DNA from 3 places in the Paenibacillus sp. MAH-35 genome. Region 3 is predicted to be linked to each of the others. Evidence: riboswitches for the same ligand, from Rfam matches in the RefSeq annotation. Region 3 holds a riboswitch; each other region holds the start of a gene.

Region 1 (10,161 bases), on a different contig from region 3:
ACGCGCCTACCTGTTCCAATGTTTCGGTGCGACCATGTGTCTCCAGCAGGCCGATTATGACATCGACCTGTTTTTTTAACAGATCGTTCCCCTCCCGCAGCATGGTATACGTTTTCCCTACGCCGGGCGCAGAGCCGATATAGACTTTAAATTTGCCGCGTCTTATTTTTTGTATTCTTTCTTTCATCTCCTGATCCGTCAGCCGATGATAGGAGCTCGGCTCCCGCTTTTGCTGCGTTCCGGCTGGCAAGATCCGCCTGCCTTCCTGTTCCGAGCGGTCTGCAATAAACAAGAGGTCGACATTTTTAATTAGGCTCAACAGCCGGTTTGCGATCGATCCCCTCCAAAACTCTTGCCATGGACTCATCTTGGAATGCCCCATGACGATACGGGTGACATTATGACTGGCCGCAAAGTGAACCAATTTCCGAGGCAGAGCGCGCCGGGAAGCGAGCGGAATTTCTTCGAATGTCCCCTCTACCTTTTTGATCATTTGAAGAAGCGAACGTTTAAAGGTCGAAGCCTCCTTAGACAACGTTTTTTTAGGATTGATAAAGGTCACGACCAGAAGATCGCCACCAAGCCGTTTGGCAACCTGCTGACCTCTGCGAACATAGATCGAACCGTTCCAATGGTATTGCGCAGATACAAGGATACGTTCCGTTGCACCGGATGGACCAAATAACCCTGCCTCCTCCCGATGCTTTTCCAGCGATTCATTGACCCCTTCGGCTACAAGCCGCAAGGCAAGCTCTCGAAGCTTCGCCAAATTTCCCCGTTTGAACAAGGTAGGATCAGGATGCTGGAAACGGCCATCCGATAATCGCTCCAGTATCGCCTCCGGCGTTACATCAATTAGGCGTACCTCGTCCGCCCAATCCAGGGTATCGGAAGGAATGGTATGTTCTGCGGCAATGCCTGTTAACTTATAAGCGAGCTCGGTTACGCCTTCCAATTCATAGACATTAACCGTAGCGATTACGCTGATTCCTTTATCAAGAAGGCATCGAATGTCTTCCAGTCTTGTCGGATGGAGCGCCCTTTTCCGGTTACGATGAGCCAGTCCGTCTACGAGGACAACTTCCGGATTGCGTTCATACAACCGCTCCAGATTTAAATCTTTGTGCTCGACACCATCCTTCACCCAATGGATGCTCGGAATCCGCTCCAAGTCACCGATCTGCTCCAAAGTGCCGGGACGTTGTCTGGTTGAAACGGCACAAATAACCACATCAATCCCTTGCCGCTTTAACATTTGTCCTTCCTGAAGCATGTGATACGTTTTACCTGAACCGCTGACCGCACCAATGTAAATTTTTAATCGGCCTCGGTGAAGCCTGGAGATGGAATATAAAATTTCTTCCGGCGTTTTTCGTTTGAATGGCTCCATTTTTGTCTCCTTTTTCCCTGAAGCAGCTTGCAAACGGAAATTCCCTGCCCGATAAAAGCAGGCAGGGAGATTCATATTTCGTTTACCTTGTAAGCAAACGCTGCAGTTCGATATTGAGCTGCAATACATTTACCGCAGGTTCGCCCAAGAAATCAAACGTCCGATGGCTCGTTTGTTCTTGCACAAGTCTTTCCAAATGTTGCTGTTCAATACCGGTCAAGTGACTGATCCGCGGAATTTGTGCACGTGCCGCCTCCGGGCTGATATCGGGGTCCAAGCCGGAGGCGGAGTTGGTAATCAGATCAATCGGAAGGCCGCTGACAGGAACTTCGGGATTATTGATCTTCCATTCTTCTAAGGATTTCGTTATTCTCTCCAACAATGCAGGATGTGACGGCGCATAGTTCGGCGATCCCGATCCGTCCGCCTGATAATCGATGCTGGAGATACGGCTATGGAAAAACTCAGGTTCGGAAAACAACTGTCCAATCAGCCTCGAGCCAATAACATTTCCTTTTTCGTCTTGAATCAAGCTCCCCTCAGCTTGTTCGGGGAACACGATCTGTGCGATTCCGGTAACTGCAAGGTTATAGCCGAGTCCGCATAATAACATGAATAGCAAGCTGGTTCGTAGACTGGATGTCAATAATTTCATCTTAGGTCATTCCTTTCTTCATACCCACATATGGATAACAAGATCGATGAGTTTGATTCCAGCGAAGGGAACAAGGACACCGCCTAAGCCATAAATCAACAAATTGCGTTTTAGCAGTTGCGCCGAACTGACTGCTTTATACGCCACTCCCTTCATCGCAAGCGGAATTAATAGCGGGATAATAATCGCATTAAAGACAAGCGCAGATAAAATAGCCGACATCGGCGATCCCAACTGCATGACATTCAGAGCATTCATCTCCGGAATGGCGAGCATAAACATGGCAGGCAGGATGGCAAAGTATTTGGCAATATCATTGGCGATGCTGAACGTCGTCAGGGCGCCGCGGGTCATCAGAAGCTGCTTTCCTATCGCTACAACTTCAATAATTTTGGACGGGTCGGAGTCTAGATCCACCATATTCGCCGCTTCCTTGGCCGCTACCGTACCGCTATTCATCGCAATTCCCACATCCGCCTGCGCCAATGCAGGCGCATCGTTTGTGCCGTCACCCGTCATAGCCACCAGTTTACCTTCTGCCTGCTCTCGCCGAATCACGGCAATTTTATCTTCCGGCTTGCTCTCTGCGATAAAGTCATCAACGCCCGCCTCCCTCGCGATGGTAGCGGCAGTAAGCGGGTTATCGCCTGTACACATCACCGTTTTAATGCCCATTTGGCGCATTTGGTCAAAACGTTCACGCATCCCGGGCTTGACCGTATCTTTTAAATAGATGACGCCGTAAATTCGGTTATCGACTGCGACGGCCAGCGGCGTGCCCCCGGCAGAAGCTACTCTATCAGCTGCCACATCCAAATCGGTCGGTATGATCCCGTTCTGGGCAGCTACCCATTTTTTAATCGCGTCGACGGCCCCTTTGCGCACTTTTCGGCCATCCGACAAATCGATCCCACTCATTCGTGTTTCCGCTTTGAATTCGATGAACTCTCCACCGGCAGCTACTGATCCGTTATACCCGAGTTCCAGCTTTTTCATCAAGTCCAGCACGGAACGCCCTTCCGGCGTCTCATCCTTCATTGAACCAATCGCCGCCCACTCGCCTAGTTCAATCGGTTTGGCGCCGCCAACCGGGATAAATTCACTCGCCATCCGGTTGCCATATGTGATCGTACCCGTTTTGTCCAGAATGATTGTATTAATATCCCCCGCAGCTTCCACAGCTTTCCCCGACATGGCAATTACGTTATACCGGGTCACCCGATCCATTCCCGCTATTCCGATCGCAGACAATAACCCTCCGATTGTGGTTGGGATAAGGCAAACAAGCAGGGCAATCAGGACGGGAACATCAATTTCAATGTTGAGGTAGTCCCCGAAAAACGGCAGTGTCACCACGACAATCAGGAAAATCAGGGTCAAACTGATCAGAACCGTATTCAGGGCAATTTCATTCGGCGTTTTTTGCCGTTTAGCCCCTTCGACAAGTGAAATCATCCGATCCAGAAACGATTCTCCCGGATCGCTGGTGATCCTTACTTTGATCTGGTCGCTGATGACGTGCGTTCCGCCTGTGACAGAACTAAAATCGCCGCCAGCTTCCTTAATGACAGGCGCGGATTCTCCCGTAATCGCTGATTCGTCGACCGACGCGAGCCCTTCGACAACCTCGCCGTCCCCCGGAATCATTTCTCCTTGTGTTATGACGACAATATCTCCTTTACGAAGATCGGTTGAAGCCACCTGCTTGATCTCTCCGCCGACCAATTTGTTTGCAACAATGTCTTTTTTTGTCCGCTTTAACGAATCCGCTTGCGCCTTGCCTCTTCCTTCAGCCAATGCCTCCGCAAAGTTCGCGAACAACAACGTCACCAGCAAAATGGCGGCAACCACTATATTGAACCAAGCCGGTGTCGAGCCTTGGAACGCTCCGGGAAAAAAGCATAGAAATAATGTGATGCTAAATCCTATCTCCACTACAAACAGGATCGGATTACGGAACATGACTCTAGGGTCCAGCTTCATGAACGCTTCCTTGACAGCATTCCGGATAATCGACCCGCTAAGTCCGGATGTTTTAGTTTGCATCGTGAGAACCTCCATTACAATCAAACTTATGGTTTCAATGTCAACTGTTCTGCAATTGGGCCGAGTACGAGACTTGGGAAGAACGTTAACGCTCCAACGATCAGCACAGCAGCCAAAAATACAATCGCGAACAATCCCGTGTCCGTCCTAAAGGTGCCTGTCGTTTCCGGCACCGTCTTCTTGGCAGCAAGCGACCCGGCTACAGCAAGCAAAGCGACAATGGAGAAATATCTGCCTAAAAACATAACGACTCCGGTTGTCGTGTTCCAGAACAATGTATTGTCACCTAGCCCTTCGAATCCGGAACCGTTGTTCGCAGCAGACGAGGTATACTCGTACATCGCTTGCGTCAGGCCGTGAAAGCCCGGATTGGACAGCGTATCGGGATAGCTGAACAGCGCAATTGCCGTTGGAACCAGAATGAGAACAGGCGAAACCAGCATCGTGACGGCAATCAGCTTCATTTCCTTGCCTTCGATTTTTTTGCCCAAAAATTCCGGTGTACGCCCAACCATCAGACCGGAGAGAAACACGCCGATCATCGCATACATCAGTACGTTCATAAAGCCGGCTCCTACGCCGCCAAAAGTCGTATTCAACATCATGTTGGCGATGGTGATCAACCCGGCGATTGGCGTCAGCGTATCATGCATCGCATTGACCGCCCCCGTCTCGGATGCCGTTGTTACGACTGAATATAAGGAAGATAGTGCAACTCCGAAGCGAACCTCCTTGCCCTCCATACTGCCTTGTTCATGCTGAATGCCGATTGCATTCAGAGCCGGATTGCCAGCATGTTCAGCCGTTAGCGAAACGCTCAGCAAAACGATAAAGAGCATTGCCATAGAAACAAACAGTACCCGTCCCTGCTTGGCATTCCCGACCATCTTGCCGTATGCAAAAGGTAGGGATGTCGTAAGTAACATCATTAGCAGGATCTGAATCAAATTACTAATTGCATTAGGGTTTTCAAACGGGTGAGCCGAGTTGACGCCCATAAATCCCCCGCCGTTATTCCCGAGCTCCTTAATGGACAAGAACGAACCCATCGGGCCTCTGGCAATCGTTTGTTCACCGCCTTGAATCGTTTGAGCGACCGCCGCCGGTTCAAGCGTTTGTGGAACGCCTAGCGCAACAAAAATAAGGGCCGTAACAAAAGCAATCGGCAGCAATACCCGTGTAATAGCACGAGTCATATCGACGAAAAAATTGCCTAACGGTTTTCCTGCCAGCCCGCGCATAAAAGCGAACACCGCTGCAAGCGCGGTAGCCGGAGCCGTAAACATCATAAAGACGATCGCAATCATTTGCGACAAGTACGATAATCCGCTCTCCCCGCTGTAGTGCTGCAAATTGGTATTTGTCATAAAGCTGATTGCCGTATTAAAGGCTAGGCTCGGGTCCATATTGGCAATGCCAGCCGGATTCAGCGGCAAAAACGCCTGTGTCCGAAACACGAGATATACGAGCAAAATCATGACGGTATTGCTGACGACTAATGTGGCAGCATATTTTCGCCATGTCTGATTCTCTTGACGAATGCCTCCGATGGCATAAATCCATTTCTCCAATGGACTGTAAAACCGGTCCAGTCCCGTCCGGTTATATTCAAAAGCTCGGGCCATATATAGCCCTGTGGGCCGGGCCAGCAGCAGCACCAGCAGCAATGTAACAACAACGGCAAGGATTCCAGCCATATCACAATACTCCTTCCTGAGAACAGGCGTTTTTTAGAACTTTTCCGGCTTAACCAGAGCGTAAACCAAATAAACAAACAACAGGATCACGACGATACCGAGCGCCCACATCATGCTTCTTCACGCCCTTCCTCGACAACCTTGCCTGCCCAAGCAGCGAGGCCTATCATGGCTGCAGCCAGTATAGCAACCAGTGCAATCATTCCGATATCCAACATACTTTCACGTCTCCTTTACAGGCTTTACGTTTACTCGCTTAACAGAAAGGACAAGTCCGTCCCTTGTGATAAAATTACGTACTTCGCACCAAGCCCTTTGTAGATGAGCCGGGCATTATTCCCCTGTGTGATGACATAAATCGGCTTTGCCGTCCAGGAACGGCATATTTGAATATACCTGCAGCACAAATCCAAGCTTTGTTCAAACAAGTAAACCTTACCGATCGGCAGCTCGGGGACCAGTAGTGAACGACTGTCTTTTGTATCCACCATAAGAATGTCCTCTACTCCCATTTCCTCCAGAGCTTGCTTCTCCGCTTTATTGTAGGTTAATGCAGCATAATGCGATCCCTTTGCCGCCAGCACCCGCAGAAATGCTAGACCGGCTTCGGTAGGCGCTGAAACGAGAAGATAATCGTCTTGATCGTTCACGTGTGTCCCTCCTATCCCTACACGGGGAGGCAACAAAAAAGAAGCTAACGAATTGAGATTGCTCTTCCTCAACTTCCAAGGCAAAGCGAGTAAACCCGTGTCTAGTTATAATAAATGTTGCCTCTCTTATGTCGCTTGCGTAGTTAGTTAATTACAAAAAAACCACAGGAGGCCTAAGCCCTGTGGTCGGAAGTTACGATCACAAGCTTCATCATCCTCTCTCCATAAGCAACGCTATTTTCCAAAGAGTTGCTCTTGCTTACGAGGTTAGCTGACGGATTCGGGCGGTGAGAGTCGCCCTACCTGCAACCGGGTCATATTCCGGCGGCAGGATTCACCCCGTACGGATGCTCGCTCTCACACAAGCTTCCGTGATTGGTTCCCCCGTTTGCCTGAAAGGCAATTCAGCACAGTGAATCATTGAATTCATGAACCGAATGTTACTCCCCATGCAAATAATTGTAAAGCGAGCCGCGAGGTAAATTGGTTTCATTTTCTTCTCTACATCTCGATCTGATTCCCTGGCCTCTATTTCCTTCATCTCCCTCCTTCACACGCCGTTTTTCGATCTTTTCCATCATTTTTACGGAACTTTTACCCCCTGGAACCATTTCTTTTGCGCAGTATTTACAGTACGCTAATGGTGAGTTTGAGACTGTCGATTAAATGTGTAGAAGTGTTATCTGGCCGTTCCAAGTGAAAAGTTGCCTTCTTCTGCTCAGACAGGTTGTCCGGAATCCCTTTATTTAAATGGAATTTAAGGTTTGGGATTCCGAACAAAACTCGCCAGAAGGCAATCTTTTCACTTTCCACTTGGTTGTTCATAATGAATCGACAGTCTCAGTTTTAGTCATAAGCGCAGCAGGAGGTTCAGCCATGCCCTTTTTTCATACCAAGCACGATTTGCGTCCTTACATCACTACCGCGCTGCTAATTGCGGGAATGACGATCCTAATACAACCTTTCGGGCTCGCCTTTGATTTGGCCAATATTTCGCTGATCTACTTGCTTCCGGTGCTTCTTAATGCGGTAGTTTGGGGACTGCGTCCGGCTTTCTTCGCCGCTTTCCTGGGCGTATTGTCCTTTGATTTCTTTTTTGTACCGCCGGTGCTCAGTTTTACCGTCGCGGATCTTAGGTATTTGATTTCCTTTGCCGTTTATATAGCAGTTGCGGTATTAACCGCCAGCTTGGCAGCCCGGCTCAAACAGCAGGTGCTCTACTCCAAGCAAAAAGAGAAGCAAACCGCCACGCTTTATGCGCTCAGTAAACAGATTAGCTCTGCCGTCGATATGCCGTCATTGCTGGACCGTTTTTCCCGACAGCTATCTGAAATCCTGAAAATGGACGTAACGATCTATCTGGCTGAAAACAACAATGAGCTTACGCTCGCCCGTCGTTCCAGCCCATTTTCCCATCATGTACAGGAACAAGCCGAGCTTGCGCTTGCTAAACGCGTCTACAAAGAAGGTACGTCATTGGAAAAAAGAATTTCACATACCGGAGGACTCATCGGGCATTTTATCCCGCTTCAGATTGAGGAACAAAGATTCGGAGTTATGGTTCTTATTTCCAAGCACGAGCGAAGCGAAACCTTACCGGAACAAGCCTTGTTATTTGAAGCGGTTGGCGGGTTGGCGGCCAGTGCAGTCGCACGTGTCAAGTTCGAGGAAGAGGCAAAGCTGGCCCATCTGACTGCCGAATCCGAGCGGCTTCGCATCGCCATATTGAACTCCGTCTCGCACGAGCTTCGTACACCGCTCGCAGCCATTATCGGTTCGGCAACCGGGCTGATCGATGGCGAGAAACTGTTTACCGCCGAGGAACGAATGGAACTTCTTGTGACCATTCGCGATGGCGCGCTTCGTATGAATCGGTTGGTTTTGAATTTGCTGGGTATGGCCCGGCTCGAAGGCGGCATGCTTACCTTACGGAAAGATGAGTGCGAATTGGAGGAAATCATCGGCTCTACCTTCATGCAGTTGAAAGGCTACCAGGAGCATCGCACGATCCGCCTTGCCCTGCCCGATGAAATCCCCATCGTTCTTGGCGATGAAGCTCTGCTTGAGCAAATGCTGATCAATGTGATCAGCAATGCGATCAAATATAGCCCCGATTACAGCGAGATCATCCTGTCTGTCAAGGCAGGCAGTGAATTCGTCGAACTAACTGTTGCCGATGAAGGTGTCGGGCTTAAGGAAGACGAGTTGGAGCGCATTTTCGAAAAATTTTATCGTTCCGAACAAACCGGGCACCTCACGGGAACGGGCTTGGGGCTGGCCATCAGCAAAGGGATCGCCGAACTTCATGGAGGAACCATCTCCGCCCAGCCTAACGCACCTAAAGGAGCCATCATCACAATATCGCTTCCGCTTGTCCAAGATAACTAATAGGCTAGCGAGCAATAGGAGGGCGAGACGTATGTCAAACCATGAACATCATGTTCGAGTACTTGTTGTGGAAGACGACACTCAAATACGGAAGTTGCTCAAGGTGACGCTGCAAGCCCATAAATACAACGTATACGAAGCGTCAACCGGAGAAGAGGGACTGGAGCAAGTTTCTCTCGCCGCTCCGGATCTCGTGATACTCGACTTGGGATTGCCGGATCTATCCGGCCTGGATGTACTGAGGGGTATTCGGGAACGGTCCGATTTGCCAGTAATCGTCCTCACTGCCATTGACAGGGAAGCGGATAAAATCTTTGCGCTGGATAATGGGGCCGACGATTATGTGACCAAACCTTTCGGAATGGGAGAGCTAGTGGCGCGGATTCGCGTAGCGCTGCGACACTCAGCCAGGGCTCAAGAAGAGCCGGTTCTGCACCATAGGGAACTAACGATCAATATTGCGCAAAGAAGTGTGGAATTAAAGGGAGAACCAGTCAAGCTATCTCCGACGGAATTTGATTTGTTGAAAATTCTGGCTATCCATGCAGGGAGAGTCATTACAAAAAGCCAATTGCTGAAGCAAGTCTGGAACGAGCACGATGATTCCAATCGGCATTATTTACGCATATACATCGGGCACTTGAGGAAGAAGCTTGAAGACAATCCCGCGGAACCCAAGTACATTGTAACAGAACCCGGCGTTGGATATCGCTTTCTCGCTGCTGAATGACCGCTCACATTCACGGATGTGAAGAACACTGCAAGTACAATATCAAAAATGAACGTCACCGCATTAAAATAGGACCCGGTTCATACTTTCTGGGCAAAAACGGATTGATATTCAGTCTGTTTTGGCGATTTACTTTGCAATAGAAATAACGTATTATGTCCATCAACAACTAAATCATGTATTTCATTCGCGGAAAGTTCCCTCTTCCTTCCGGCTTCTTTTTGTTTCATTCTGGTTTTCATCATCCATTTTAAGCAACCTGATGCGAGCTTCTGCTCGTTATTGCGAATATTTTATCGACAGGGGACACGTAAAATGATCACAACATCTGACTCCAAGATAACCGAAACTGAAGAAAAAATACTCGTTTGTCTGTATTACGGACCAAGCTCAGAGTTATTAATTCGCCGCGGCTGGAAGCTGGCTACCGCTTTACAAGCACCGCTTACCTTGCTTACGGTAGATCCGATTCATGATAACCGGTATAGTGAGGCGCGGGAGAAAAACATGGCTTATTGGAGCTCCATGGCCGTAACATTACAAGCAGAACTGATTGTGGAAAAGAGTGATTCCCGAAATGTCGCAGAAGTTATTGCAGACATTGC
Region 2 (10,161 bases), on a different contig from region 3:
ATCGCCGCCGAACCGGAGCCCGCGGCCGGTTCCTCCTCTTTGTATCTGCTTACGCCTATCCGTACATCGCGATGATCGCACACCGTTTACAGCACAGACGTATTCAGGCGGGTATGACACGAATGTATTCTTTCCTGACGGACCGGGAAAAGTAAAGCGGACCATTCCAGATATCTTTTATCCGGAGGTGAATCACTATGGAGCAGCGCGGTAAGAACAGCGAACAACTGGAGCAAAACTTGGCGGACGCCCTGACCGAAGGGGAGATGGAGGAAACGACTCCTGACGAAGCGGCGGTTCGGCGGCTGAGCCCCCGGTACGAAGTGCGCGTGCAGATGGAGCGCGACCCGATCGTCGAAGAGACGTTGCTCTTCAGGCGGATGGCGAAAGAAGTGGACAACAGGTATGACAAGTATATGTCGCGGACACAGCCATCCTGCGATCCGGACCACGAGGCAGACGGTTGAAAGTCAGCCTGTATCCGATACCCCGGAAGACGGGGCCGGGCTCCCGAAGCTTGGACCCAATGGGAAAACAAGCTCCGAACTCTCTATATCAAGTAAAAAACAGCAGGTTACGGTCCAAGCCGTCGCCTGCTATTCGTCTTTACTCTGAATGACCAGCAGCATGCCGTCGCGGATCGAGACATGCCCGCTCTCTTCAACGATGACGTTGCTGATGCCCAGCGATTGTCCGATCGATAACGTCGCTTCCGTCAGTGGATACAGAAAACCTTGCAGCGTAATTCCGGTTACTTCCGCACTGAGCGGAAGCAAGGAGACGTTGGCGAACTGGCCTTTGTGCAACGCCGTCGCCTGACCGGGTCCGAGCAGCCTCAGTTCATTGTGGCGATCCGCGATGAGGGAAGGAATTCCGTGCTGCAGCCCTTTGCGCAGCAAATGGACGTTGGCGAGCGAATGATCGAACCGGCTGCCAAGCGCCCCCAGCAGTACGATCCCAGCCGGCCGGCGATCCAGCGCCCAGTTAAACGCCATCTCAGTATCGGTCCAATCTTTCATCACCGGATCGCAGTCGATCAAGGCGTCGCTTGCTTGCCGGATCTCGTCCAGCTCCTCGGCCGTCACCGAGTCGAAATCACCTAGCGCTAGCGCCGGCCGGTAGCCGTTCCTCACGAGAAACAACGCGCCCCGGTCCGCTCCTACGAGCAAGTCGCCGGATTGAATATACCCGCTCACCCAGTCTCCAAGCGTACCGCCTGAGACGATGACTATTCGGGATGACATCCGTCCTGCCTCCCCGTCGTTTAGATAACTTGCTTTTCTCCAACTCAACCGCTTCCGCTTCCCTGCTCCTGAACTTCCCGGTACTCTACCGTACCGGTCGTAAGCCGGGCTTGACCTTGCGTCAGATCGGTCATCCAGGCGAGAAATGCCTCCGCTTCTTTCGCGCGGGGCCAACACGCAATCGTCACCTTGTCGGTAAAAAACGTTTCTCCGAGCATCGTGCCCCGGCCCCGAAGGCCGTTCTCGACTTTCCCGTGCCACGTGTAATCGATCTCGACCCGCACTTCCTGATGAAGCGCCAGCGTAAGCGGCTCTGCCGCAGCCAAACCTTCGACAGTGGCATCCGTATAGGCGCGAATCAATCCGCCCGCTCCGAGCATAATGCCGCCGAAGTAACGGGTCACGACGACGACCGTGTTTTTGAGCCCTTGCTGCTTGATCACTTCAAGAATCGGCTTGCCTGCCGTTCCGCTCGGCTCCCCGTCGTCGGATTGCTTCTGGAATTCATCCCGTTCCCCTACGACATAAGCCGAACAATTGTGCGTGGCCGACCAATGCTCTTTCTTGATCTCCTCGATAAACGCGACCGCTTCCTCTTCGCTCTCGACCGGCTTCACATGACCGATAAACCGCGACTTCTTGATGACGATCTCGGCAGACGTTTGCCGCCGCACGGTCCGGTATTGTTCCAGCTTCATCCGAATCCTCCTCTCGTCCGTTATGTGCGCCAAAAGAGCGGGCGGCGGCAACACCCGCACAATCCCGCTCCCACACACTTCATGCTTTCGCTAGCAGCAGCATCAGCCTGCCGCCTGTCCCTCTTATTCGCCGAGGCGCGCTTCCAGCTCCGCCTTTTCCTTCTCATATCCGGGCTTGCCCAGCAGCGCGAACATATTTTTCTTGTACGCTTCCACGCCCGGCTGGTCGAACGGATTGACGCCGAGCAAGTAACCGCTGATACCGCACGCTTTTTCGAAGAAATAAACCATATAACCGAACGAGTACGCCGAAATATCCGGAATCGTCACGATCAGGTTCGGCACGCCGCCGTCCGTATGCGCCAGCATCGTTCCCTGGAACGCTTTTTTGTTGACGAAATCCATCGTCTGACCGGCCAGGAAGTTCAAGCCGTCGAGGTTTTCCGGATCGGTGCCGATTTCGATTTGTTCCGGTACGTCCGCTACTTGGATAACCGTCTCGAACAAGTTGCGCGCGCCTTCCTGGATAAACTGCCCCATCGAGTGAAGATCGGCGGAGAAGTCGACAGAAGCCGGGTAGATACCCTTCTGGTCTTTCCCTTCGCTTTCTCCGTATAACTGCTTCCACCACTCGGAAACGTAATGGAGCGACGGCTCGTAGTTCACGAGAATCTCGATCGCTTTGCCTTTGCGGTACAAGGCGTTGCGTACGGCCGCATACTGGTAGCTGGCGTTGCTGTCCAGATCCGGGTTGGCAAACTCCCGGGAAGCGTCGGCCGCGCCTTCCATCATCGAACCGATGTCGATTCCCGCCGTTGCGATCGGCAGCAGTCCTACCGCCGTCAGCACGGAGTAACGTCCGCCTACGTCGTCCGGAATAACGAACGATTCGTAGCCTTCCGCGTCGGACAGCTTCTTCAGGGCGCCCTTCTCGCGGTCCGTCGTGGCGTAGATCCGTTTGCGTGCGCCTTCCTTGCCGTATTTGCGCTCCAGCAGCTCCCGGAAAATGCGGAAGGCGATAGCCGGCTCCGTCGTCGTCCCGGATTTGGAGATAACATTAACCGAGAAGTCTTTGCCTTCCAACAGTTGAATCAGATGGGTGACATAGGTCGAGCTGATATTGTTGCCGACAAAATAGATTTCCGGCGTATGGCGTTTCTCTTTTGGAAGCACGTTATAAAAAGAATGCGACAACATCTCGATCGCTGCGCGCGCGCCCAGATAAGACCCGCCGATCCCGATGACGACAAGCGCGTCGGAATCCCCTTGAATCCGCTTGGCGGCTTCCTGGATGCGGGCAAACTCCTCTTTATCGTATTGCGTAGGCAGATCGATCCATCCCAAGTAGTCCGATCCTGCTCCGGTTCCCTTATGCAGCTGCTCATGGGCTAAACGTACCGGTTCGCGAAAATATTCGATTTCGTGCTGCTGCACGAATGCGGCAGCGCGGCTATAGTCAAATTGAAGCTTTGGTTTCTGAGTCATTTCCTTACCCCTCCTCGGTTTTCATTAGCAATAGAATACTTGAATTGTCCGCGCAAAAGCAAGTAGTGGGTCATTCACAGAGCTTTCGGATAGTGCTACAATGGTTCTAGGTCCAGCAGCACTCCAGGCACCATCTTCTGCAAACATTCGAGGTGAAAATAATGAAAAAAATCGGCTTTATCGGCCTGGGAACGATGGGACTGCCCATGGCAGCCAACCTGCTGCGCAAAGGCTTTTCATTGACTGTATACAACCGTACATCCGAAAAAACGGCGGAGCTGGTTCGTCAAGGCGCCCATTACGCCGCCACTCCGGCCGAAGCGGTGCGGGACGCAGACGTCTTGATAACGATGCTTAGCAACGATATAGCACTCCGGCAAACGTTCTACGATCCGAATGGAATAATAGAAGGCATCCGTCACGGCATGACGGTGATCGACTGCAGCACCATTTCCCCGCATATGAGCAAGACTCTGTATGCCGAACTGGCCGATCTGGCCGTCGACTTCCTGGATGCGCCGGTAACCGGCAGCAAGCCGGCAGCGGAGAGCGGCACGCTTCTGTTCATGGTCGGCGGACGGGAAGAAGCGCTTCATGAGCACCGCGACGTATTCGAAGCGATGGGCAACCGGATCGTTTATATGGGTCCTTCCGGATCGGGCTCCTATGCCAAGCTTGCCCACAATACGATGGTCGGCATTAACGCCATCGGCTTCGTGGAAGGAATGGCGCTTGCCGCCAAGGCGAATATCGACCTGGAAAAATTTTACGAGATCGTCCTGGCCGGCGGTGCAGGCAGCAAGCAAGCTGAGCTAAAAGGCCCAAAAATGTTGAATCGCGATTTCGCCACCCAATTTTCGATGCAGCTGATGCATAAAGATTTGCGGCTCGCTTCGCAGCTCACCGATCAGCTTCAATTGACCGCTCCGCTCCTTGGTCTGGCCAAAAGCGTCTTCGAGATGGGCCTCAGCAAAGGGCTCGGCGATCAGGATCTAAGCGCTGTCGTGATGTGTTATGAAGAATGGATGGACAAGAAGATCGAAGTATGTAAGCGGGAAGAAGTTCCATCCGAGGAGCTGCTGCCGAAGCTGCAATTAAATATCGAGCGTCGCCGCAGCGTCCGGGTCCCTATGAACATCCGGCTTCTGCTGTCCGTCTACCAATGGGAGCACGAAGGGGCGTTTTCCGGTCAAAATATCGAAGGCACGCTGTACGACTTGTCCGACAGCGGCCTCCAATTGACCAGCACATTTCCGCTTGCGCAAGATATGTTCGTCGTGATCCATTTTCCGCAGGATGCGGCCTTGCCGCCGATTACGGCGCGGATTATCCGGGTCATCTCGGACGGCACCGAATTCCGTTACGGCTGTATGCTGTCCGGACTTCCTCCGCATACCCGGATCAAGCTGGAGGAATATATTCAGCTCAAGCTTCAGGAGACGGAGATGAACGAGCAGACGTAATCGGTGATCGTTTTCACGTCCACCTTAAACGTAGCGCCCGCCGGCACCTCGAACTGCATGCCGCCCGTGAAAGGCTTCCATTCGGTCTCTCCGGGCAGCAGGACGAGAAGATCGCCGGCCGTTATTTCCATAATCTCGACGACATCGGTCGTGAATTGAAATTGGCCCGGCAGCATGACGCCTAACGTTTTTTTGGAACCATCGGCAAATACGACCGTACGGCTCGTAACGCCGCCGTCGAAGTATACGTTAGCTTTTTTCAGTACTGTGACATGATCGAATTGAGACACCTTGGTTTCACTCTCCCTGGTTGGATGGTGTGCTGCAAGTTTAAACGAACGCAAGATCAACAAAATCAACAAAAGATCAAGATAAGGGTCCCTCAGGGACTCTTTTTTTGTCGAATTACCCATTTTATTGAAAACGAGAGTTGGCAGGCCCGCTATGCCACTGCCTGCCAAAGCGGACTGGCCCTTCCCATGTCGTATGACCCGGGCAACCGGCAGCTTTTCTTGGTTCTAGGTGCCCATCGATAAATTCAGAATAAGAGCTCCGGAGAGCTCTTATCCACCTTCTTTATCTCAGATTGCAGACCTGAATAACAAACGCAAGACAACAGGTCCGTACCATCGGCTCTCCTTACAGCAGCGCCTTAACTTTGGCTGCCACGTTGTCGACCGTAAAGCCGTACTCGGCGATAATTTTAGCCGCAGGCGCGGAAGCTCCGAACGTGCTGATGCCGAGAATCGCTCCGCCGTCGCCGACGTAACGCTCCCATCCGAGCGGGTACGCCATCTCAACAGCAAGACGGGCTTTTATGCCGGACGGAAGTACCGATTCTTTGTATTCTTTCGATTGCTTCTCGAACAGTTCCCAGCTCGGCATGCTGACGACGCGTACGCGCACGCCGTCTTCGGCCAGCTTCTTCTGAGCTTCGACAGCAAGCGATACTTCGGAGCCGGTCGCCAGAATAATCGCCTGCGCCGAGCCGCCTTCCGCTTCGGACACGACATAAGCTCCGCGGGCTACGCCTTCGCGGGCCTTCTCGGACGTCGACTCGAGATTCGGTACCGCTTGACGGGTCAGTACGAGCGCGACCGGTCCGTTTTTATTTTCCAGCGCATACCGCCATGCTTGCGTCGTCTCGTTGGCATCGGCCGGACGGATGACCGTGACATTAGGAATGATGCGCAGCGCCGCCAATTGCTCGATCGGCTCGTGAGTCGGACCGTCTTCGCCGACACCGATGCTGTCATGCGTCAGGACGTACGTAACCGGCAAATCCATGATCGCCGCTAAACGTACGGCAGGACGCAGATAGTCGGAGAATACGAAGAACGTGCCGCCGTAAGGCTTAACGCCTTTGTGCAGCGCCATCCCGTTCATCGCCGCCCCCATGGCGAACTCGCGTACGCCGAAGTAAACGTTGCGGCCGCTGTAATCGTTGCGGGTCATCTGGCCGAGGCCTTTCATATGCGTCATTGTCGAAGATTCCAGGTCGGCCGAGCCGCCGATGAACGACGGAATTTTGGACGCGAACGCGTTGATTGCGTTACCGGAAGCGTTACGAGTACCGATCCCTTTATCCGCCGGGCTGTAGGTCGGAAGATCGGCATCCCAGCCTTCCGGAAGCTCGCCGGCTACGGCTGCCTTAAATTGCTTGGCCAGTTCCGGATACGCCTTCTCGTATTTGGCGAATAGCTCGTTCCAAGCCAGCTCTGCCTGCTCGCCTTGCGATTTCAGACGGGCAAAATGCGCAGCAACTTCCGAAGGGACGTGGAAATGTTGATCTTCCGGCCACTCGTAAGCTTTCTTGGTGAGCGCGACCTCGTCTACGCCGAGCGGTGATCCGTGAGGTCCCACATGACCGCCTTTACCGGCTTTGTTCGGGCTTCCGTAGCCGATTACAGTTTTCACTTCAATCAGCGAAGGACGCGGGTCCTGCTGCGCTTCCCTTACAGCCGCATTGATCGCGGCCAGATCGTTGCCGTCCTCGACGCGGACATAGTGCCAGTTGTAGCCTTCGAAGCGGGCTTTTGCATTTTCGGAGAACGACAAGTTCAGCTCGCCGTCCAGCGATATATCGTTCGAATCGTACAGGACGATCATTTTGCCGAGCTGCAGATGGCCGGCAAGCGAAGCCGCTTCGCTGGAGATCCCCTCCATCAGGTCTCCGTCGCCGCAAATAACATATGTATAGTGATCGATAATGTTCATATCGTCACGGTTATAAGTAGCCGCCATATGAGCTTCAGCCATCGCCATACCGACGGCGCTTGCAAACCCTTGTCCGAGCGGACCGGTCGTTGCGTCTACGCCCGCCGTGTGGCCGTACTCCGGATGACCCGGCGTCTTGCTGCCCCATTGACGGAAATTTTGCAAATCTTCCATAGACAAATCGTAGCCGCTTAGATGAAGCAGGCTGTAAAGCAGCATCGAGCCGTGCCCTGCCGACAGAACAAAACGGTCGCGGTCGATCCATTCCGGATTGGCCGGATTATGTTTCATCAGGTTAGCGTAGAGCGCGTATCCCATCGGAGCTGCTCCCATCGGCATGCCGGGGTGCCCCGAATTCGCTTTTTGCACCGCATCAATAGACAGCGTGCGGATCGTATCGATCGCCAATTGATCAATCGATTTCGTTTGAGACGTCATCGTTCCATTCCTCCCAAAAATCGGTATTCGCCGCGTGCCGGGTGTCTACCCTGCGCGAACCCCCTTCTTCGTCCAGCGGACACTTTCAGTCGCTTGCATTATTGTACCACTTGATTTGCTTGTTTGCCACAGAACCAAGGCAAAATGCGGTGTCGATTTACAAAACTCCCCCGGATGAAAGGACAGCTCCTGCAGGCATGTCCGTAACTTCCGGGGGAATTGACGTTTTTTTAATTTTGTAAACACGACGCTTCTTCCGTCCTTCAAAGGAACGCCGGCTGTTTCTTATTGTAACAAAACGATGACTGGTTCATGCGCTGTCTGTGAGGGCATACTGCCAAAACATTGTACATTCCCAATAGAAAATGACCTTGTATTAGTTCGCAATAAACTCCTGCACCCATTCGCCGTTATAATACGCGACGCCGATCTTCGTGAAGTTCGGGCTCATAATATTTTGACGGTGACCCGGGCTGTTCATCCAGGCGTTCATCACTTCCTGCGGATTGCGCTGGCCTTTGGCGATATTTTCGCCGGCATATGTGTAACGGATTCCGTAAGAACGCATCATATCGAACGGCGAACCGTAAGTCGGCGAGTTGTGATCAAAATAGTTGTTGTTGTACATATCTTTCGCTTTGTCCATCGCCATCGCCGTCAGTGCCGGATCGTTCGCGAGCGGCTTCAATCCCGCTTTGGCGCGTTCCTGGTTGACCAGGGTCACTACTTGGTCGGCATACGGAGTCGAAGTATCCGCTCCGGAACCGGTGCCTTGTCCTGTTCCGCCGCCGTTTCCGTCCCCGCTGCCATTCCCGCCTCCGTACCACGAACCTGTCCCCGGGATAACGAGCTTCATCCCCGGCCATACTATATTCGGATTCGCCACGTGCGGGTTCGCCTGGATGAGCGACTGCAGGCTGACCCCGTAACGCTGCGATATTTTCCACATCGTGTCGCTATGATTCACCGTGTACGAAGTTGCGGCGAAAGCGGAACTTGTTCCGGCAACTACGCTGAGTGCAAGTACCCCGGCCATTACTGTCTTTTTGAAACGCATGTAAACCATCCTCTCCTTTTTGCGGCCTGCGAGGTTAGCTGACGGATTCGGGTCAAAGAGCAATCACCCGGCCAACAAACGTTGGCTTCACCCCGGTGGATCTGGGTTCCCCCGCGCTTCACAATGAAGCTTCGGCCTGTCCGTATTCCTCATGAAAAGCTCCGACCGTCTTGCCGACCAGCCGTCCTCCATGCGGTTTTCTCATCTTAACACGGGATATACATGTGTTCATTGCATAATGTTTTCCAAGCGGTCTGCACCGTTAATTGATAGGTACTTTTTTGGGGACCCTGCACTTCATTCTAAAATGCTAGGCAAAAAAATCACAACCTCCTATATCCGCATTGTTAGCGAAGATCGAAGGTTGTGTTTCGTTACAAAATGAAGGTTTAATTACTAATTTCTCCCAAAGCGTTCGAGCCAGGTTTTGATTCCGGTTGGATTATAACCCCGCTTATCCGTCCATTCGATGATGCCGTTGTCTAAAAAATCTTGTATCTCTAATAGGTCGCTTCCGTGAGCATAACCTTCCAGCTCGGTGATATAGAATGATTTAAAGCGCACCTCAGATCCGAACTCAGGCGGATTTTTATAGTCGGAACCAAACCAACTTATTGTATATAGCTTATCATCATACCCAACCGCTGTTGCGTATATTTGGGTGATTTCTATTCCATAATCTGTAATTAAACGTTCAATCATATTACTTACATCTTTACGGTCAAATGTAATTGCAAACTGGGCATACTGTTCCGGTATAGTATCCGATTTTGAGTTCGCGTTGTTTCTGTATTGTTTGAGCGCTTCTTTGGAGTTTATATAAGCGGCATCGCTCTTGATTTTGGCTGCTGTCGGTTTCTTCTGCGGTCCATAGTACCGAATGACCGGATCTTCTGATGTGTACCGTTCAGTGGGCCACTGTACCTCCTGCGAATTGTTCCAGGATACGCTCGATATTTTATCGCTAGTGTCTGGCAAATCATTTACAGAGCCATTCGGCTGGGCGAATCTTTGCAGCGATTCTATCGTCACCTGGTGCGTCTCATCGTTCCCCGATCGTTTCCAAAATGTTCGGACAAAATAAGGTGTGTCCGCACGAAGCTGCTCCGGATCCCAAATCGTCGCTTTGATCCGATAACCTTCCGAACTATTCTCCGGAACCCTCTCGAATTTTGCTGCCGGAACGTTCGTGAAAATCGCTTGAGGCTCCAACTCGTCGGGCCGATCCGATCGAAACTCAAATGCAGGAAAACGGATATAATGCTCATGCTTAATAGAAGAGAGCTGCCGGTCCGTCCACTCGAATCGGGCGGCTGCGGCGAACACATCCGTACTGGTTTTGAACGCCTCAAACGAAACGGCAGCAGGTTTATCCCAATTATCAGAATCGGAATTGCGAATGATAGACGGTTCTGCCCCTACAGCCGACAGCCAAATAAGCTGGAATAACAGAACGATGGCAGTAACTATACGTTTCATCTTATCGTTTTCCCTCCAAAGCAAATAATCTACACTCCTTTATCCAAATTATATTCCACATTTTCCTTTCATTTCCTTCT
Region 3 (10,161 bases):
GCCGAGGAGCAGCTCGAGCTGCTGCACAATTCCGGGAAGCCGTGGCATATGGCGCTTCATTTCCCGGAGCCGCATCTGCCCTGCCGCCCTTCCGGACATTTCGCCACGATGTACGATCCGGACACGGTTCCGCAGTGGGACGGTTTCGCAGAGACGTTCGTGGGGAAGCCGTATATCCAGAAGCAGCAGCTGCTGAACTGGGGGATCGAGAACTTTACCTGGAACGACTGGGCTCCCGTCGTCGCCCGGTATTACGGCATCATCAGCCAGTTGGACGAAGCGGTCGGGCGCGTGCTGCAGACACTGGACCGGCTTGGCGCCGCCGATGACACCCTCGTCCTTTTTACCGCCGATCATGGCGATATGTGCGGCTCGCACCGGATGATGGACAAACATTATATTTTGTACGATGATGTCGTGCACGTCCCGCTGATCGTCCGGTACCCCGGCGTCGTGAAGGAAGGAACGGCGTGTGGCGGGCTCGTCTACAATTTGCTGGATCTCGCCCCGACGCTGCTCGACCTGCTCGGATTGCAGCCGGACGATCCGGATCACCTGCAGGGCCGTTCCTGGGCCAAACTGGTGAGCGGCGGACTGGACGACCCGGATTGGCGGGATGCCGTCGTGGCCTCGTATAACGGGCAGCAGTTCGGGCTGTATACGCAGCGGATGATCCGGACGAAGGAATGGAAATACATCTGGAATCCGACCGATACGGACGAATTGTATGAGCTGACGGCCGATCCGGCCGAGCTGACGAACCGGATCGGCGAGCCGGAGCTGGCTGGCCTCGTCGCCGGTCTGCGGCGCAGACTTTACGAGACGCTGGACGCGGACGGCGACGCGCTCGTCGCCAACGAATGGATGCGCCGGCAGCTGCTGGGCGGCAGCAAGCTATAGAGAGCTGGGAGCGATTCGTGGAGTCGCTCCTGTTTTTTTGCGGTTAAGAATGTTTATTTTGCAAAACATTAAAGCGTTAAAACACCAAAACATCAAAACAGCAAAACCAAAACAGTAAAACATTAAAACAATATAATAGTAAATGGCAAAACGGTACAATGGTAAAACGGCAAAACAAAACACTCTTTTCTAAGAAATGTCGCCGCTTACGTAAGATCATTCATTGTGGCAACGTGGCATAGGTTTCATTTTAAGAGGGGGGCGAATAAGAGGGAATAAGAGGGAATAGTAGAGAGTAAGAGCGGTTTGCACCCTTTATTTTGTCCGAAAACCCGCCTCGACACGGAATAAGAGCGGTTGGAAGCTGTTAAAATCCGCGAATGGGGTGCAGTCGCCATCGGTTGGTTGAAATAAGGGGTGCAAACCGCCTTTATTTGACGCTGTCATCCCATTCCGCCGAAAATAAAGGGTGCCAGAGAGGCTGTCGATTCATTGTGTAGAAGTGTTCGCAGGCCGTTCCAAGTGAAAAGTTACCTTCTTCTACTCAAACAGGTTGTCCTGAATCCCTTGATTGAATAAGGATTGTAAGGTAGGGGATTCCAGACAAAACTCGCCAGAAGGTAATCTTTTCCCTTTCCACTTGGTTGTCCATAATGAATCGACAGCCTCGCCAGAGACTCTTAGGATTTAGCCAGCACGAATTTCGTGGATAAGCGGCTATCCCATCCATACAATTTACTATAGCGTAACATTCCGTTAACGATGCGATAATAGTCGGCTTGTATACTAATAGAAACGATGAAAGGAGGTGCTGCGGAAATGTACTACGAAGAAGACCGGGTTCCCTTCGACCAGCCGGACGAAGTAACCGAAGACAACGCCAAAGACAAGAGCCAGGACCCGAAAGAAGCAGTTGTCTAAACGACAGTGCTTTTTTTTATTTTGTACATGTCATTGAATGATCTGCCCTCGCTGCGAAGAAAGAGAGGCTTCGGGGACAACCTCCCCCTTTCAGTCCGCAGACCTTCATTCCCCAATCGCTAATTAATAGGCAGATCGATTCGTCCTGCGACGCCCCTCGATCGCCACGAGACAAACCTTCGCTTCCAGTAGACCCTCTCCTTTCTCTTTAAAACCCATTGTTAGTTTGGTAGTGAACGATTTCGATACAGTCGTTTGATCCGCTTCCCGCCGCTCCTCAAGGAACCTTTTCCGGCTGGGTGAATATCCTAGTTTAGCACACTTCGGGGGAGGGAACGCGATGTACTATTACGATCCTAGATGGGGCGGTTGGAGGTACAGCCATACTGCGCCCCGGCCGTTTCTTCCCGATTATGCCGCTAACGTTCATCCCGGCCTCCCCGCCAGTCCCCTTTCGGGTTTCGCGTCAGCCGTCGGGAAGGAAGCTCCGGCAGTAGCAGCGTCCGGCTCCGATCAAGGAACAGACGGCGACCAACGCGCGGTCCGTGCCGGAAAGGCGGGTGACATCGTCGTCATCTGCATCAACGGGCGCAGCGGGATGAACAGCCCCGGAATATCCAAGCTGCGCGATACGTTATACATCCGGCTGTCCCCACTCGGCGTCCCGGCCCGCAACGTCTTCCGGAGAAGCTGGAACCAGAACGAAGACGGCAACCCGCTGGGCGCTCCGTGGATCTGGGATTTGAACAACGAAATCGAGGAAAGAAGCCGCAAACCCAGCTATTTGGCCATCATCGGCCATTCGTACGGCGGCTGGGCGGCTTGCCGGCTGTCCCGGGTTACGGCGAAAATTCCTAATTATATCGGTCTGATCGACCCGGTGTTCGGCCCGGGCAACACGATGAACGCCGCCGATATCCCCAAAGCTCACATGATCAAGAACTGGTATCAGCACAACGGAGTGACGAGCGGCAATCCGTGCACCGGCTTCGGCATGATCCCTTGTTTTCCCGTCGAAAACGGTCTGTCCTGCGGCTATCAGGACGTTCCCGGCGCGCAAAATATGCTCGTCCGTTATATGCGCAGCTGGGACGGCACGCCCGCGACCGTCGAGTGCCCGGGCATCGGAGAGGTACCGGTACCGGCAACACACGGCAATATCGATGACGATCTCTGGATTCAGCGGCAAATCACCGAGCATATCGTTCAGGATGTTAAGAAGCTGCTGTACAGCGGCTCCAAGCGTTGACAGATCTCCGGCAAGCCGGCAGCTCCCGTTACAACGAAAGAAGCCTTAAGACCCGCCCGGAGCGCGGGAGCCGAAGGCTTTTTGGCTAATTCATCGACGCTTTCCTTCCTTCACATTCCGGTGGCAAGGCCATGTTCGCGAGGAAGGCTCCTTCATCGCCGCCTTTCCCTTTCACCGGCTATTCTCCAAGGTTTTTATAATAATACACTGTAGCATGAAGCTCGCCGTCTGCCGATCTGGCATACCCGGGAATCCTTCCGGCCCTCGTATAGCCGATCGAGCTGTAAAGCCGGTTGGACGGGTCCCCTTCCCTCGTGTCGAGCACGAGCAACGTCCTGCCTAATTCGGCGGCTTTCGCTTCAGCCTGAAGCATCAGCCGTCTGCCGATTCCATGCCTGCGGTAATCGGGGTGCGTCATCAGCTTGGCGATCTCCGCCCGGTGCGAGCCGTTCGGCTTCGTACATACGTGCAGTTGCACGCTGCCTGCGACCCGGCCGCCGGCCAGTGCCGCATACAAGACCACATCCGGGCCGGGCACGCCCTCCCAGTACCGGGTCGCCTCCTCAGCCGAAAGCGGCGGCATAAAGCCGACCGATGCCCCATCCTCCACGACACGAATTAACAGCTCGGCGAGCTCGTTTATCCTGGAACGGACCGAATGAAGCGGTACGATTGTCACGTCCATTTGCATCCTATCACCTCCATTGGAAGTTTGCACTGCATGGTCTTAGTATAATCCGCCACAGCTGTCAGTCCAATCTTCAAGGATTATCGCACGCATAGAAACGCCCCTGCCGTCGCGATCGCGCCTTTCACCAGCAATATGGACCGGAGAAACCCGCTGCAAGCTGAAGGAGATCGGTATGCCCGACCGGAGAATCCGTGCTTCTTTCCCAGACACGAAAACCGAGAGAGCCTCCCGGTCCCCTCGGTCTTAACGCTATATACGCCCATCTTCCGTTACTTCTCCGGCAGCCTGCCGCTTCTTACAACACCCCGTAAGACTTGAGTGTCTTCAGCCGTTCCACAGTCACAAACCCACGCCATTCCTGCTCCGCAGCGATGCTCGGCGGTTGCCAGCTGATCGGCCATCCTCCGTCCTCCTGCTGTTGTTCGGCGAGCGCCTTCAAATGAATCTGCTTGTCTTCCCCGGATACGAATTTGCCGGCATAACTTTCCCGTTGAGGCGCCCAATCCAGCACTTTATGCACATATCCCGAAGCGTGTGGGTCTTTCTCGATGACGCCGGGAGCGCCCAACCATTCATCGACTTTACGCCAGTAGGCGGCCGCCCTTCCGGTATCCGGGGTATGCTGGAGAAACTGAATCCAATGCGTGCCGTCATGAAAGCCCGACGGTTCGTTCGACTCCATATAGCTCCATATATAGCGTACATTCTCCTCGAACCACTGCTCCCGCACGACCGCCTGGTCCCCGTAATACTTGTACAGCAGGCCGATGACCGTGCCTGTCGGGTTTATCGAAGGACAGCGGTCGTCCTCTGTCGACCACCACGGCGTATGGGCGTAACCATGGACGCTGCTTCGTATGAGCGGCAGCCCACCGTTCTCTAGCGTAATCGTCCGCAAATACCCGGCGATCCCTTCCATCATCGCCGGATCGAAGCAATCGATCTCCTCCATCACAAGCAGCGCCATCTCGGTCGGGACCGGCTGGCTGTGCGGATCGCGAATATCCGGCTCCAGCGCGTTGCCGAACCCTCCATCGGCATTTTGATAACCACGAAGCGCCTGAATGACCGCCTCCTTCGTTCCTCCTTCGAAATGATACTCGTACCGTTTCCGGTCCAGCAGCCGCGCATAGCTGTACAGGAACGATCCGGCTTTGTCCATAATGGAATGGTTAGTCATAACTGGATTGGCCTCCTTCGAAAATAAATCTGATTACGGCGAGTTTCACTCCGAATCCGGCGTATACCGTTCGTATAATTGCCCGGCCATCTCGCGAATCCCGGCGCGAAGCTCGTCCGGCTCCAGCACGTCTGCCTGCATGCCCAATGTAAAGAAAAAACGAACCGCCCAATCCCACTCGGAGGCGGGACAATCGAATTCCACCGTCCACTCGTCATCGGCTATTTGCTTGACATGCTCTCCGATATGGTAGTCCTGCTCGGCCAGCAGCGCACCGCGGTAGGTCAGCTTGGCGGCGATGCGCACAACAGGTTTGGCCGGCGCTTCCTCGTCTTCCACCCTCAGAAGCTGTTCGCTTAACGCCTCATCCGGCTGGTCGATCGCCTCCAGCTCCTCGATCCGGTCGACACGGAAGTTGCGTACTTCCTTATGCAGAGGGGAGAACGCCTCACAGTACCAGAACCCATGCGCCGTATAAATTTTGCGGGGATACAGGCGGAGCCGCCGGTGATGGTTTTCCGACCGGTACAGCACATGAACCCACCGGGATTTGGCCGTATGCTCGAGCAAGGCGGATAAGTGGGGCGTTTTCGTTTTGCGGACGGGCACTTCGAGCTCCATCCTGTCGAGCAGCGGCTCGATTTGCTTCAGCGTTTCCTCCGGCAGGACCGACCGGATTTTGTCGAGGACCGTCCATCTGGCCTGGTTAAACGGGGTGTCCGTTATATTCGTCATCGCCCGGAGCGCAAACAAGACGGTCAGCGCTTCCCGGGAATCGAGCTGCAGCGGCGGCAGCCGGAAGCCTTCCATCATCCGGAATCCTCCGGACGGTCCTGTCATCGAATACAGCGGGATGCCGATCTCCGACAACGACTGCATATCCCGCAAAACGGTCCTTTTCGAAACTTCGAACTTGTCGGCCAGCGACTGGGCCGTCTCCGGTCTTTGCTGCAGGGCGATCAGGATCGCCATCAGCCGGTCTGCTCTCTTCAACGCCTCTCCCCCGTTTCTTACTCCCCCATTATATCCGTATAATGGTGACAGCATGGATGTCACTAATTGTACCCGGCTTTCCGGGAAAATGAGAGTATTTGTTTCAAATTCGCGCAGCCCCGATTTTTTTGTTGTTAAAAAAAGGGATATTTTGATAAAAAGGTTGACTTGACGTCCTTCATTCAATACAATAACAGTACGCTTAATTTCCGATTCTCCAATCGGAAAGCGGGGGAACCATTCTTTAGGGGCGAATCGTCCGGTCCGTTCATCGGGACCGCGTAGGGAACCATCTTTCCCGAGTCCGTCAGCTAACCTCGTCAGCAGTAGATGGGGTCATTCTGTATGTTCATTCTGCACACATGACCCTGGGATACAGGGTCTTTTTCTATTGGTATAAGACCCTGTCGAGCGTTGTTGGGAGACAATCCCTTTTCGCCCGGGGTCTTTTCTTGTTTACACCCTTGACCTCAATCATCATCTTCTGCTGACCGGAACGGCGAATTACGAATGGATTGGACGATAGTAGCACAGAAGGGAGGAATCGCAAGCACACGGTCCCTAAGATCTGACTAGCATGCCGGGTAGATCGAAAATTAGAAAAACGGGAGGAATGTGCATGGCACAGCCAAAGTACATTACAGATATCGATAAAATTGCAAACATACCGGAGACGGAAAGAAAAAGACTGAAGCAAATTACCGAGAAATTCGTGTTCCGCGTCAACGATTATTATTTGAACCTCATCAATTGGGAAGATCCCCGTGATCCCATCAAAAAACTGGTCATCCCGAACGAAGGCGAGCTCGCCGAATACGGGCGCTGGGACGCCTCCGATGAAGATACGAACTATGTCGTGCCCGGCTGCCAGCACAAGTACCGGACAACGGCTCTCCTGATCGTATCCGAAGTATGCGGCGCGTATTGCCGTTATTGCTTCCGCAAGCGGCTGTTCCGCAACGACGTCAAGGAAGCGATGTCCGACGTCGAGCCCGGCCTCGCTTATATCGCCAAACATCCCGAAATCAATAACGTGCTGCTTACGGGCGGCGACAGCCTGATCCTTGCTACCGCGAAGCTGCGAATGATCCTGGAGCGGCTGCGGGAGATGGAGCATGTGAAAATTATCCGTCTCGGCTCGAAAATCCCCGTCTTTAATCCGATGCGGATCTACGAGGACGAGGAGCTGCTGGAGACGATTCGTACTTACTCCACGGCCGACAAGCGCATCTATGTCATGGCCCACATCAATCACCCCCGCGAAATAACGCCGGAGGCGAAGCGCGGCTTCCAGGCTTTGCACGAGGCGGGAGCGATCGTCGTCAACCAGACGCCGGTGCTCAAAGGCATCAACGACGATCCGGCCGTACTCGGCGAACTGCTCGACCGGCTGTCGTGGGCAGGCGTCACCCCGTATTATTTCTTTATTAACCGGCCGGTGGCGGGAAATCGCGATTTCGTGCTTTCGCTTGAGGAAGCGTACCGGATCGTGGAGCAGGCGAAGGCCAGAACGTCCGGTCTCGGCAAGCGTGTCCGCCTGTCGATGAGCCATACGTCCGGCAAAATCGAAATACTCGCGGTCGAAGACGGCAAGGCGTATTTGAAATATCACCAGTCCCGCGACGATAATTACGGCAAATTTATGGTGCTCGACTGTCCGAAAGACGCCGCCTGGTTCGACGATTTGCCGGGCAACGAGAAGTTCTGGAAGAAGCCTAAGAAGAAAACGAACGAAGTGGTCTCTGTTAACGAGCTGCCCGACATGCCAGTAGCCAGAGTGGCCCGAAGCAGATAAAACGCCAGCAGAAAAGCCGTCCGGCTTGCACAATGACCGGACGGCTTTTGGCTATGTTATTTCAGGCTCCCGAAGCTACAACCGAATCTCGCCGCCGCCCGCCGCCGACTTCACGATCGCATCGGCAATTTCGACCCCGTGAATCGCATCCTCGAACGACACGTAGTCCGGCGCTTCTCCTCTTCCCAAACAGTCGCACAAATAAAGGAGCTGCTCGCGGAGCGAACCGGCCGTCTGCTTGTGGAGCGTCTTGATATGGATATTCGTATCCGGCGTCGTTCGCCCGGTCTCGTTCCACAGCTGCAAGCCGGAGTTGGACGTTTCGAAAGACGCGGTTCCGCCGCTGCCGATCACTTCGATCTGGTCGGCGATCGCGATGCCCGCCCGATCCGGCGTCATCCAGTTGCTGTGCAAAAAGGCGAGAATCCCGTTCTCGAATTCGAGGCACGCCCACAGCACCTCCGGAGTTTCCGATCCGGAGGGCGATCTGCCGTATGCCCGGACGGTCCGGACCCGGCTCTGCGCGTACCAGACCGCCAGATCGATATCGTGGATCATGAGTTCGTAGACGGTGTGCGTCCGGCTGTAGGTAGCGAATAAATGCTGCTCCCGGGCCCGCTTCATATACATGCTAACCGGCCGGCCGATCTCCCCGTCCGCGATCGCCCGCCGGATGTCCGCATAACGCGGGTCGAACCGCAGCAGATGGCCCGGCATCACGTAGCGCCCCTGCTCCAGCGCGACCCGGTGCATCTCGGCAGCTTCGCTAAGCCGGGTGGACACCGGCTTCTCCACCAGCACGTGCTTGCCGGAGCAAAGCGCCTTCACGACCGGATCGAGATGCAGGTGCTCCGTTGTCACCACGCTGACGAGATCGATATCGTCCCGCTCAAGAAGCTTGTTGTAATCGGTATAACACGACGATACACCGTACTTGATCTTCGCCACGTCCAGACGATCCGGTCTCGGATCGGCGACGGCCGCCACTTCCGCGTGCGGAAGCGCATGAAACGCCTCGAGATGGCACTCCCCCCAGTTTCCTAACCCGATAATGCCGACTCTGACTGTACTTGCCACGATCCAGCCCTCCCCTTACGGCCGCAAAATGATTTTCCCTTTCGTCACCTTGCCCGCGACCAGATCTGCGAAAGCGGACGCCCCTTCCGCTAGCGGGCGTTCCTCCGTCCAGCCGTCCTCTGTAATTTTCCCGGAAACCAGCAGCTGGACCGCGTCTTTGAAATCTTGCCGCGTGTAGCAGAACGATCCGAGCAGCTCGATCTCGGAACGGATCGTATAGTTGATCGGCAGCACCGTATCGTCGATGCCCAGGCCGATATTCATTAGCGTCCCGCCCGGATTAAGCAGTCTGACGGCCGCTTCCCGGGTCGGCTGAAATCCCGCGGCGTCGATGACGACGTCCGTACCCCGCCCTCCGAAAGCTGCCTGCACCCGCTCTTCCAAATTGTCCTCGCGTACATGGGCCGTATCCGTTATGCCGATACTGCGGCACATCGCCAGCCGGTCCGGATTCGTATCGACGACCATCACTTTGAAAGCGCCCAGCAAAGCCGCCGTCTTCGCGCACAACAGCCCGATCCCTCCGGCGCCGAAGACGATTACATTCGCAAAAGGATGCCGCTCCATCGCCCTTCGGGTCGCCCGCAGCGAGCAGGCAAGCGGCTCGGCCAGGGCGGCGCGCCGGGAACTCATCGCCGCCGGAACTTCAGTTAATGTATCGACCGGTACGATCGCCCATTCTGCGAAGCCTCCCGGCCGGTGGATGCCGATAATGCGCCGCTCGCCGCACAGCTGCGTCAGCCCTTTCAGACAGCGGTCGCACGTTCCGCAGAACAGCAGCGGATTGACGACCGCCTTTTTGTTCAGCCATGCCTCGTCTCCCGGATCGCCGACCTGCTCCACGATCCCGCAAAATTCATGCCCCATAATAAGCGGCGGGACGCGAAGGCTGTTATGTCCCAGATACCCTTCAATCTCCGATCCGCATATCCCTACCGCCTCGATCCGCAGCAGCGCCTCCTGCTTCCCGGGAACCGGGCGGTTATGCTCCTCCAGCTTCATCGTTTCAGGTGCCGTCCAAACCAATACGTTCATCCCGCTTGCCTCCGTCTCCATGTTTTGCTTTATTTCGGGTCCTCCGCAAACCAGCTCGTCCCGATCTCCCGCCGCTCGCTTGCCTCATTCTTCCGCAGCACCTCCATACATTCCTGATAGGAGCGCTGAATATGTCTGCGCATGATCTGCTCCGCCGATGCCGGATCGCGCGCCACCAGCGCCTCGATCAGCTCGCGATGATCGTTGTACTCCTTCTGCTTCGTGGAAGTCATGCCGAGAATCCGGTTGACCAGCTCGATCTGAAACGAGATCGATTCGTACACCTGGATGAGCCGGGAATGCCGGGAAAGTTGAATGAT

Evidence for each region. A riboswitch is a leader RNA that binds a small molecule or an ion and turns the genes downstream of it on or off. The one in region 3 is predicted to bind cyclic di-AMP.
Region 1: it holds a riboswitch for cyclic di-AMP, as region 3 does, so the genes downstream of both, AC3Y2E_RS29785 (hypothetical protein) here and AC3Y2E_RS22645 (KamA family radical SAM protein) in region 3, are expected to answer to the same signal.
Region 2: it holds a riboswitch for cyclic di-AMP, as region 3 does, so the genes downstream of both, AC3Y2E_RS30705 (CAP domain-containing protein) here and AC3Y2E_RS22645 (KamA family radical SAM protein) in region 3, are expected to answer to the same signal.

What each region holds. Positions count from the first base shown of each region.
Region 1 is NZ_JBYUPU010000046.1:35,959-46,119, forward strand. It holds gene AC3Y2E_RS29760 (histidine kinase) at 1-1,390, opposite strand, end outside; gene kdpC (potassium-transporting ATPase subunit KdpC) at 1,473-2,045, opposite strand; gene kdpB (potassium-transporting ATPase subunit KdpB) at 2,064-4,091, opposite strand; gene kdpA (potassium-transporting ATPase subunit KdpA) at 4,118-5,788, opposite strand; gene kdpF (K(+)-transporting ATPase subunit F) at 5,822-5,902, opposite strand; gene AC3Y2E_RS29785 (hypothetical protein) at 6,037-6,438, opposite strand; cyclic di-AMP (ydaO/yuaA leader) riboswitch at 6,684-6,858, opposite strand; gene AC3Y2E_RS29790 (ATP-binding protein) at 7,315-8,826, shown strand; gene AC3Y2E_RS29795 (response regulator) at 8,858-9,556, shown strand; gene AC3Y2E_RS29800 (universal stress protein) at 9,872-10,161, shown strand, end outside.
Region 2 is NZ_JBYUPU010000050.1:29,811-39,971, forward strand. It holds gene dnaN (DNA polymerase III subunit beta) at 1-75, shown strand, start outside; gene AC3Y2E_RS30670 (hypothetical protein) at 198-467, shown strand; gene AC3Y2E_RS30675 (thiamine diphosphokinase) at 597-1,244, opposite strand; gene AC3Y2E_RS30680 (YigZ family protein) at 1,289-1,942, opposite strand; gene AC3Y2E_RS30685 (glucose-6-phosphate isomerase) at 2,066-3,427, opposite strand; gene AC3Y2E_RS30690 (NAD(P)-binding domain-containing protein) at 3,589-4,890, shown strand; gene ppnP (pyrimidine/purine nucleoside phosphorylase) at 4,860-5,180, opposite strand; gene tkt (transketolase) at 5,530-7,545, opposite strand; gene AC3Y2E_RS30705 (CAP domain-containing protein) at 7,922-8,602, opposite strand; cyclic di-AMP (ydaO/yuaA leader) riboswitch at 8,611-8,749, opposite strand; gene AC3Y2E_RS30710 (hypothetical protein) at 8,999-10,081, opposite strand.
Region 3 is NZ_JBYUPU010000025.1:467-10,627, reverse strand. It holds gene AC3Y2E_RS22670 (sulfatase family protein) at 1-900, shown strand, start outside; gene AC3Y2E_RS22665 (hypothetical protein) at 2,162-3,070, shown strand; gene AC3Y2E_RS22660 (GNAT family N-acetyltransferase) at 3,249-3,761, opposite strand; gene AC3Y2E_RS22655 (prenyltransferase/squalene oxidase repeat-containing protein) at 4,057-4,941, opposite strand; gene AC3Y2E_RS22650 (helix-turn-helix transcriptional regulator) at 4,987-5,934, opposite strand; cyclic di-AMP (ydaO/yuaA leader) riboswitch at 6,124-6,275, shown strand; gene AC3Y2E_RS22645 (KamA family radical SAM protein) at 6,554-7,729, shown strand; gene AC3Y2E_RS22640 (Gfo/Idh/MocA family protein) at 7,805-8,806, opposite strand; gene AC3Y2E_RS22635 (zinc-binding dehydrogenase) at 8,822-9,841, opposite strand; gene AC3Y2E_RS22630 (GntR family transcriptional regulator) at 9,871-10,161, opposite strand, start outside.